Regions from separate parts of the Herbaspirillum sp. GW821-FHT09A12 genome, predicted to be linked through region 3. Evidence: predicted binding sites of a transcription regulator. Region 3 holds the regulator's gene; each other region holds the start of a gene.
The links. The regulator sigma-54, encoded in region 3, starts transcription at its own class of promoters, with help from an activator protein. The targets are predictions, from matches to a motif close to TGGCANGNAANCTGCTTT.

Region 1: the regulator sigma-54 is predicted to act here: its motif matches at 1,270-1,287, upstream of atzF (allophanate hydrolase).
Region 2: the regulator sigma-54 is predicted to act here: its motif matches at 840-857, upstream of AC07N6_RS14710 (TorF family putative porin).
Region 4: the regulator sigma-54 is predicted to act here: its motif matches at 751-768, upstream of AC07N6_RS22270 (acetyl-CoA acetyltransferase).

The regions. Positions count from the first base shown of each region.
Region 1 covers NZ_JBWKPR010000005.1:128,293-130,467, forward strand. The annotation lists gene atzF (allophanate hydrolase) at 1-1,232, opposite strand, end outside; gene AC07N6_RS14205 (16S rRNA (uracil(1498)-N(3))-methyltransferase) at 1,586-2,175, opposite strand, start outside.
Region 2 covers NZ_JBWKPR010000006.1:11,413-13,587, reverse strand. The annotation lists gene AC07N6_RS14720 (YifB family Mg chelatase-like AAA ATPase) at 1-166, opposite strand, end outside; gene AC07N6_RS14715 (accessory factor UbiK family protein) at 240-485, opposite strand; gene AC07N6_RS14710 (TorF family putative porin) at 919-1,701, shown strand; gene AC07N6_RS14705 (P-II family nitrogen regulator) at 1,714-2,052, shown strand; gene amt (ammonium transporter) at 2,070-2,175, shown strand, end outside.
Region 3 covers NZ_JBWKPR010000007.1:167,180-169,354, reverse strand. The annotation lists gene lptB (LPS export ABC transporter ATP-binding protein) at 1-449, shown strand, start outside; gene AC07N6_RS16495 (RNA polymerase factor sigma-54) at 545-2,035, shown strand.
Region 4 covers NZ_JBWKPR010000015.1:80,735-82,909, reverse strand. The annotation lists gene AC07N6_RS22275 (TRAP transporter substrate-binding protein) at 1-303, opposite strand, end outside; gene AC07N6_RS22270 (acetyl-CoA acetyltransferase) at 817-1,998, shown strand; gene AC07N6_RS22265 (acyl-CoA synthetase) at 2,098-2,175, shown strand, end outside.

The DNA.
Region 1 (2,175 bases), on a different contig from region 3:
CCCAATTGCGAATTGCGCGCCACCGGATCGGCCTGGACTTCGGCGATGGTGGGGAAGGTAGTGGTGGTGGGCACCAGCAGCAGGTCGCTGCCTTCGAGCAGCGTCTCCGCTTCGCGCCGCAGGTCGGCCAGGCGGTACTGGGCGTTGAAGGCGTCGACGGCGTCGTAGTTGTCGGCCTGGGCGGTGATCTGGCGCACCACCGGATCCATGTCCGCACCGTGCCGGACAAAGAAGTCGCCCAGCGCGGCGCGGCGTTCTCCGACCCAGGGGCCCTGGTACAGCAACTGGGCGGCGTCAGTGAAGGCGTCGAAGGGAATCCTGGCGATTGCCACGCCGGGCATGGCGGCGATTTGCGACAGCGTGCGCTCGTAGGCTTCCTGCGCTGCGGCGTCGCCGCAGAACTCAGGCTGTGCGGGGACGGCGATGCGGTAGCCGCGGCGCTTCACGCCCAGCATCGCCGGCTTGCGCGCATAGGCGTCGGCGGCGTCATAGCCGGCCGCGCTTTGCAGCACGCGCCAGGCGTCGGCGACGTCGTGCGCGAAGATCGAGATGCAGTCCAGCGTGCGGCAGGCGGGGAGCAGGCCCTGCGCGCTGATCAGTCCCTTGGTGGGCTTGAGCCCGACCAGGTGGTTGAAGGCGGCTGGCACGCGGCCCGAGCCGGCGGTGTCGGTGCCCAGCGAGAACAATACCTGGCCCAGCGCCACCGCGACGGCAGAGCCGGAACTGGAGCCGCCGGAGACGTATTCCGGATTGATCGCATTGCGCACCGCGCCATAGGGCGAGCGCACGCCGACCAGGCCAGTGGCGAACTGGTCGAGGTTGGTCTTGCCCACCAGCAGCGCGCCCGCGGCTTGCAGGCGCTGGACCACAGTGGCGCTGGCCGTGGGGACATGGCTGAATTCGGGGCAGGCGCCGGTGGTCGGCATGTCGGCCACGTCGATGTTGTCCTTGACCGCGAAGGGGATGCCGAACAGCGGCATGGCCTCGAACACGGCTTCGCCCTTGATCTGTAGCATCAGGTCCAGCGCGGCGGCTTGCTGCTTCAGTTGCTTGGCGGCGATGCGGCTGATCCACACCTCGTTGCGGTCGGACGCATCGATGCGCGCCAGCAACTCGGCGCACATCCTGCCGGGCGTGGTGGCGCCGCTGCGGTAGGCGGCGAGCAGCGCAGCGATGGTGGGGCGATCGACTGCCGAAGCGGGTTCCTGGCGTAGGTGATGAGTGGCTGGCATGGTTATATTCAATCTTGAATACAAGAATGAATATCTTTAAGCAGGAGGTGTGCCAGCAGATCCGGAAAGGCTATGTTCCGGCTGGAATCAAGCGCTGGCGCCGCTTTGCGGCGTGAATTGCAAGGAGGCAATCAGGCGACGGACGTCGGTTGGCGGTACAAAATGGGGCGGCGTGCGCTGTTTTCGGTCGTGCAAAGGGGTGATGCGCACGACAAACGACGCCGGGGGACGGCTGGCCGGCAATGGCGGGGGGCTTGAGGGCCATCTGCCGCAAGGAAACTGGCGTGCGGACGAGGCCAGGCCGGGAGCCGGTCTATGTTGGTCTATATATAGAGGAAGAAACGCGCTCGCCGTTACATCTCGCCCCAGATCGCATTGAGCACCGTCAAGGCAGCCATTCCCGCCGTCTCGGTGCGCAGTACCCGCGGTCCCATCGATAGCATCAGCGCCCCTTGTGCGCAGGCAAGGTCTTCTTCCTCCGTGCTGAAGCCGCCTTCGGGCCCGACGATCAGCGTTACCGCCTGCGGCGGATGATGGCGCGCCCAACTCGACAGCGGTTGCTCGCCGCGCGGCGACAGCAGGATGCGGCGGTGCAGGTCGCTCTGGGCGATCCAGCGGCGAAATTCGGACAATTCGGCCAGGTGCGGCAGGCGATTGCGGCCGCATTGCTCGACGGCGGACTGCACGATGCCTTGCCAATGCGCCTGCTTTTTTTCGGCCCGCTCGCCCGACAGCCGCACCACGCAACGCTGCGCGGCCAGCGGGACGAGCGCGGTGGCGCCCAGTTCGACGGCTTTTTCCACGATCCAGTCCATCTTGGCGCCTTCCGGCAGCGCCTGCGCCAGCGTCAGCGCGTAGGGCAGCTCGGCCTCGCGCGGGGAGAAGGTCTTGATTTCGGCATGGACGCGCTTTTTTTCGATGGCGCTCAGGGTGGCGGTGTATT
Region 2 (2,175 bases), on a different contig from region 3:
CGTTTTGCAGCGCGGCGCGTACGCGATCCTTGGCTTCCTTTACTTCAGCCTCGGGCAGGCCGACGATGGTGAAGGAGGGCAATCCATTGGCCAGGTGCACCTCGACCGTGACCGGCGAGGCGCGCATGCCGGCCAGGGCGCGGCTGCGGAGCACGGCCAGGCTCATCGCGGCGAGCCTGGGCAGTCCTTGGCGTGAATGGCGGCGGGCGAGGAGGCAGGGGGATGGGCTGTCGTCAGGGTCATGGGGTTTGTTTTTGCTGGGCTTCAAGCTCGGCAACACGCGCTTCCAGCGCTTCCAGGCGGGCGCGGGTCTTGGCCAGCACCTGGGCCTGGACGTCGAACTCCTCGCGCGTGACCAGGTCCAGTTTGGCAAAACCCTGGCTCAGCATGGCCTTGACGTTCTTTTCGAGGTCCTTGGCCGGAGAGCTTTCGATCGCCTTGTTGAGTTTGGATTGCAGGTCTTCAAAGAATTGGGGCTTGTCCATGTCGGATCTCCTTGGCGGGTTGCTGTGGCGTCAAGTTTAGCCGTTTCCCGCGCATGCATAAACCTTCGGCGTTGCATGCGCGGACAAGCGTCATCGCGGGCGCATGCCTGGCAGGACGCTGAAAGCATTCTGAAGGGAAAAGTGATCCGACTTGGTGATCCCAATGGCCTGTCAGCCACTACGCACCAAAAAAGTGTTTGCCGATATTGAATAAATTTGTAAAAAAGAAACCAATATCGCACCAACACCGTGCTTTTATCCTATTCACGCACTATTTTGGTCTGTATCCACAAAAAAATCGGGAGGAATGCCTTCTTTCTCTGGAAAAGCCGAGTTCACCGTGCCGAAAGGACTTGGCACGGCTCCTGCTACATGGTCTGGGCAAAACACAAGAAACGACTTTTATTGTTCAACAACAAACCAGAGGGAAGTCATGAAGAAACTGATTCTTGCAACAGCCATCGCAGCATCGTTTGTTACTACCGTGGCCCGCGCGGAAGACGCCAAGCCAGACAACGAATTCAGCTTCAACGCCGCCGTGGTGAGCGATTACCGCTATCGCGGCCTGACCCAGACGCGCTTCGATCCGGCATTGCAAGTCGGCGCAGACTACACGCATAACCCGACCGGCCTGTATGCCGGCACATGGCTGACCAACATCAAGTGGATCAAGGATGCCGGCGCATTGAGCGGCACCGATACCAAGGGTAATGTCGAATGGGATATCTACGGCGGCAAGCGCGGTGATATCGGCGGCGGTTTCACCTATGACGTTGGTGGCCTGTACTACTACTATCCGGGTAATACCCTGGCAAACAGCGGCGTGAAGAACGCCAACACCTTCGAACTGTACGGCCAGGTCGGCTACGGCCCTGGCTACTTCAAGTATTCGCAGTCGCTGACCAACCTGTTTGGCGCGGTCAACAGCAAGTACAGCCAATACTATGATCTGGGCGCCAACATTGAAACCTTCTACGGCATCATGCTGGGCCTGCACGTCGGCCATCAGAATGTGCGTGGCAACCCGAGCCAGGCCAGTTACACCGACTGGAAGGTCGGCCTGTCCAAGACGTTCGACGATCTGGCTGGCATCACCTTGGGTGTGGCTTACGTCGGTACCGACATGACGGATGGCTTTGCGACTACCCCGGAGTCGGACGGCCGCAAAAACGTTGGCAAGAACGGTGTCGTCTTTTCCCTCAGCAAAACTTTCTAACAAGAGGTGCGTATGAAACTGATCACAGCGATCATCAAACCCTTCAAGCTGGACGAGGTGCGTGAAGCCCTCTCCGCGATCGGGGTGCAGGGCATCACCGTGACCGAAGTCAAGGGCTTCGGCCGTCAGAAAGGCCATACCGAGCTGTACCGGGGCGCCGAGTATGTGGTCGATTTCCTGCCCAAGACCAAGATCGAAGCGGCAGTGGACGATGCCATCGTCGAACGCGCGCTGGAGGCCATCGAGACGGCCGCCCGCACCGGCAAGATCGGCGACGGCAAGATCTTCGTGCAGGATTTGCTGGATGTGATCCGCATCCGTACCGGCGAAACCGGCAAAGACGCTCTGTAAAACAAAGGGGAATTCGAATGAGCATGAAAAAAATGTTTTCCAGCGCCCTGGCAATTGGCGCTTTGCTGTTGGCGGTAGGATTTGCCGCCCCGGCCCAAGCGCAAGATGCGCCCAAGCCTGAAG
Region 3 (2,175 bases):
ACAATATCCGCGCCGTGCTCGAGCTGCGCCAGGAAAACGGCAAGCCGCTCTCGCGCGACGAAATCGAAGGCCGCCTCAACAACCTGCTGCATGAACTGCAGATCGAGAAGCTGCGCGACAGCCAGGCGCTCTCGCTGTCGGGCGGCGAACGGCGCCGCGTCGAAATCGCGCGCGCGCTGGCGACCGATCCGCGCTTCGTGCTGCTGGACGAGCCGTTCGCCGGCATCGACCCGATCGCCGTGATCGAGATCCAGCGCATCGTGCGCTTCCTCAAGGAACGCGGCATCGGCGTGCTGATCACCGACCACAACGTGCGCGAGACGCTGGGCATCTGCGACCGCGCCTACATCATCAACCAGGGAACGGTGCTGGCCAGCGGCAGCCCGGACGACATCATCGCCAACGAATCGGTGCGGCGCGTCTACCTGGGCGAACATTTCCGCATGTGAGCGCCCTGCGCCAGGCCACGCCAGCGCAGCGCACGACATGCAACGCACGACAAAGCAGCACGTAACAAGCCGGCCACGCGGCGCCTGAAAGCCAGATGAAACAGTCCCTCCAGTTACGCACATCGCAGCACCTTGCATTGACGCCGCAATTGCAGCAGTCGATCAGGCTGCTGCAATTGTCTACCCTGGAACTGCATCAGGAACTGGAACAGATCCTGTCCGACAACCCGCTGCTCGAGCGGCTTGACGACGCGCTCGACAATTCGGTGCGGCTGCTGGCCGACGGCGCCCTCTCCGCCTCGCCCTCCAGCGGCGTGGCCGACAGCGCCGGCGAAAGCGGCGCCGAGGCCCCCGCGCCCGCAAGCGACGGCGAATCCAGCCTCGACTACCAGGACAACACGCCTGAGGGCAGCGTCAGCGGCGAATCCGAATGGAGTTTCGACGATGTCGCGCGCAACGGCAAATCATCCGACGATGAGGATGCGCGGCCGCAACTGGAAGCGCACCAGACCACGCTGCGCGAACACCTGGTGGAACAGATCCGCGTCACCGCCCGCACGCTGCGCGACCGCGCGCTGCTGGAGCTGCTGGCCGATACGCTGGACGACAACGGCTACCTGGACGAGCCGCTGGAAGATATCCTGTCGCACCTGCCCGAAGAGCTGGGAATCGATCTTGAAGAGCTGTCGATCGCGCTCAAGCTGCTGCAAAGCCTTGACCCGGCCGGCGTCGGCGCGCGCAGTCCCAGCGAATGCCTGGCGCTGCAGATCCGCCGGCTGCCCGGCGTGCCTTTCGTCACGCGCAAGCTGGCGCTGAAGATCGTCGAGGATTACCTGCCGCTGTTCGCCCAGCGCGACTTCAACAAGATCAAGAAGGCGCTCGACTGCGACGACGAAGACCTGCGCGAAGCCCAGGCCGTCATCCGCCAATGCCGGCCGCACCCGGGCGCCGAATTCGCCCGCGACGCCTCCGACTATGTGGTGCCGGACGTGATTGTCAAACAAACAAAGAACGGCTGGCAGGTCACGCTCAACCATGACGTGATGCCCAAGCTGCGCGTGAACGCGATGTATGCGAGTGCGCTCAAGCAATCCAAAGGCGAAGTTTCACTCACATCGCAGCTGCAGGAAGCGAAGTGGCTGATCAAGAATATGCGCCAGCGCTTCGATACGATTTTGCGAGTTGCACAAGCTATTGTCGAACGTCAAAGAAACTTCTTTTCACATGGCGCAGTTGCCATGCGCCCCCTTGTGCTGCGCGAAATTGCTGATACACTGGGTCTACACGAGAGCACTATCTCGCGTGTGACAACTCAGAAATACATGCTCACGCCACACGGCATGTTCGAGTTGAAATACTTCTTCGGTAGCCATGTCGCGACCGAAACCGGAGGTGAAGCCTCCTCCACCGCGATACGGGCACTGATCAAACAACTGATAGGAGCCGAAAACCCGCAGACCCCATTATCCGACAGCAAGATTGCGGATATGCTGGCAGAACAAGGCATGGTGGTCGCGCGACGGACTGTCGCAAAATACCGCGAAGTGCTGAAGATTCCACCAGTCAATCTCCGCAAATCCCTCTGAGTTTTTCCTCGGTTTTTCTGTAGTACTTGCAGCCGTCGCTGTGTTCAGGCAAGCATTCATGCCCTCAGACACAAACGCTGTACTCTCTCCAGGCGTATGGATGAGATGCACGAACCTCCAGTGACTTCACGATAGGAGTG
Region 4 (2,175 bases), on a different contig from region 3:
CAGCGTGAAGAAATCGATCGCGCCGGCGCGCACCTGCGACAGCATGTCGGTGTCGGTGCCCAACTGGTTGTTGGGATAGATCTGCAAATCGATGCGGCCCTTGGATTGCTCCGCGATCTTGGCGGCCATTTCCTTGGCGCGCGTGTTCATCGGGTGCGACACCGGAAGGTTGTTGGCGTACTTGAAGGTGAATTCGGCGGCATGCGCGGAGGTACCGTACAGGCCGGTCGCGGCGGCGGCCGAGGCAACCGAGGCGGTCTTCAGAAAAGAACGGCGCGTGATCTTGCCAGTGGGGTTTCCCATCTGTTTATCTCCTGTTTGTAGTTTTATATGAACCGGAACCCGGATGCCGACATGCAAACGGTTTCCTTGTTGCCAGCACTGCTTGGCGTCAACAGAGCAATTTGAATGCCAAGCCGCCAATCCTTCCTCGGCAGCGCGGGCGTCTCCTCCCTGTGATCGGCATTGCGCCTGTATTCTCTGCGATAACGGCGCGAAAGGACAAGGGCGGGCGCGCCCTCGGCAACAATTTATTTGATGGGAATTGATGCGACACATGTCGCATTTTTGTCGAACAACTGTCGCATCGCGGACAGTTGTTCCATGCGATTTCCGCTACATTTTCTTTGCGCATCGCAGCAAATTCACCGGCTGCGCAGTCGTGCTATCTTGGTTCGGCCGGCCCGCGCGCAGGCCAACCCGCCATCCGGGCCGAAGCCCACAAGGCCCTCGAATAACAGTCCGGATGTGTGGCATCGATTTTGCATATTGCGTCCACATCAACCGTACCGACCACGTCTTACAAGGACAAATAAAATGACTGCTTCTGCATCCGCACCCTGCATTACCGGCTGGCATCATTCCCAATTCGGCAAGCTCGACGGCATCGATCCCGAAGTGCTGATCGGCCAGGTCGCCAAGGCCGCCATCGAGCACGCCGGCCTGCAACCGGAAGATATCGATTCCGTCCACGTCGGCACCTTCAATGCCGGCTTCCTGTACCAGGACTTCCCTGCCTCGCTGGTCTTCAACAGCCTGCCGCAACTGCGCTTCAAGCCGGCCGTGCGGCTGGAGAACGCCTGCGCCACCGGCTCGGCGGCGATCCACTCGGGCCTGCAATCGATCAAGGCCGGCGAGTCCAAGCACGTGCTGGTGATCGGCTTCGAGAAAATGACCGAACTGGCCACGGCACAGGTGGGCGAGGTGCTGCTCAAGGCTTGCTACGCCAAGGAAGAGGCCGGCATCCCCGGCGGTTTCGCCGGCGTGTTCGGCAAGATCGCGCAGAGCTACTTCGACCGCTTCGGCGACCAGTCCGACGCGCTGGCCGCGATCGCCGCCAAGAACCACAAGAACGGCATGTCCAATCCTTACGCCCACATGCGCAAGGATTTCGGTTTCGACTTCTGCCGCAACGTGTCGGAGAAGAACCCGTTCGTGGCCGGCCCGTTGAAGCGCACCGACTGCTCGCTCATCTCCGACGGCGCCGCCGCCATGGTGATCAGCGCGGCCGATGCCGCCAAGACTATGCCGCGCGCGGTGCAGTTCCGCGCCGCGGTGCACGTCAACGACTACCTGCCGCTGTCGCGCCGCGACGCCACCCGCTTCGAAGCGGCCGAGCTGGCCTGGAAGCAGGCGCTGGGCAATGCGCGCCTGTCGCTGAACGACCTGTCGCTGGTGGAAACGCATGACTGCTTCACCGTGGCCGAACTGCTGGAATACGAAGCGATGGGCCTGGCGCCGCACGGCCAAGGCGCGCGCGTGATCCTCGACGGCGTCACCGCCAAGGACGGCAAGCTGCCGGTCAACCCTTCCGGCGGCCTGAAATCCAAGGGCCACCCGGTCGGCGCCACCGGCGTGTCGATGCACGTGATGGCGGCCATGCAGGCCGCGCACGACGCCGGCGACATGCAGATCGCCAACGCCCGATACGCCGGCGTATTCAACATGGGCGGCGCGGCAGTGGCCAACTACGTCAGCATCCTGGAACGCATCCACTGACCCGTTTCCTTCCGTACTTCCCTGCCGCTTGCATCCGCAGGCGGCAGGCAGCATCCGCAAGAGCGCAGCAGCGAACTAAAAAAAGCAACGCCAATTTCAATTAGAACGAGTGAGACGATGTTAAAGAAAGTCATGAACCTGGGCCGCCTGCTATCGGACGTGGCGCGCCGCTTTCCC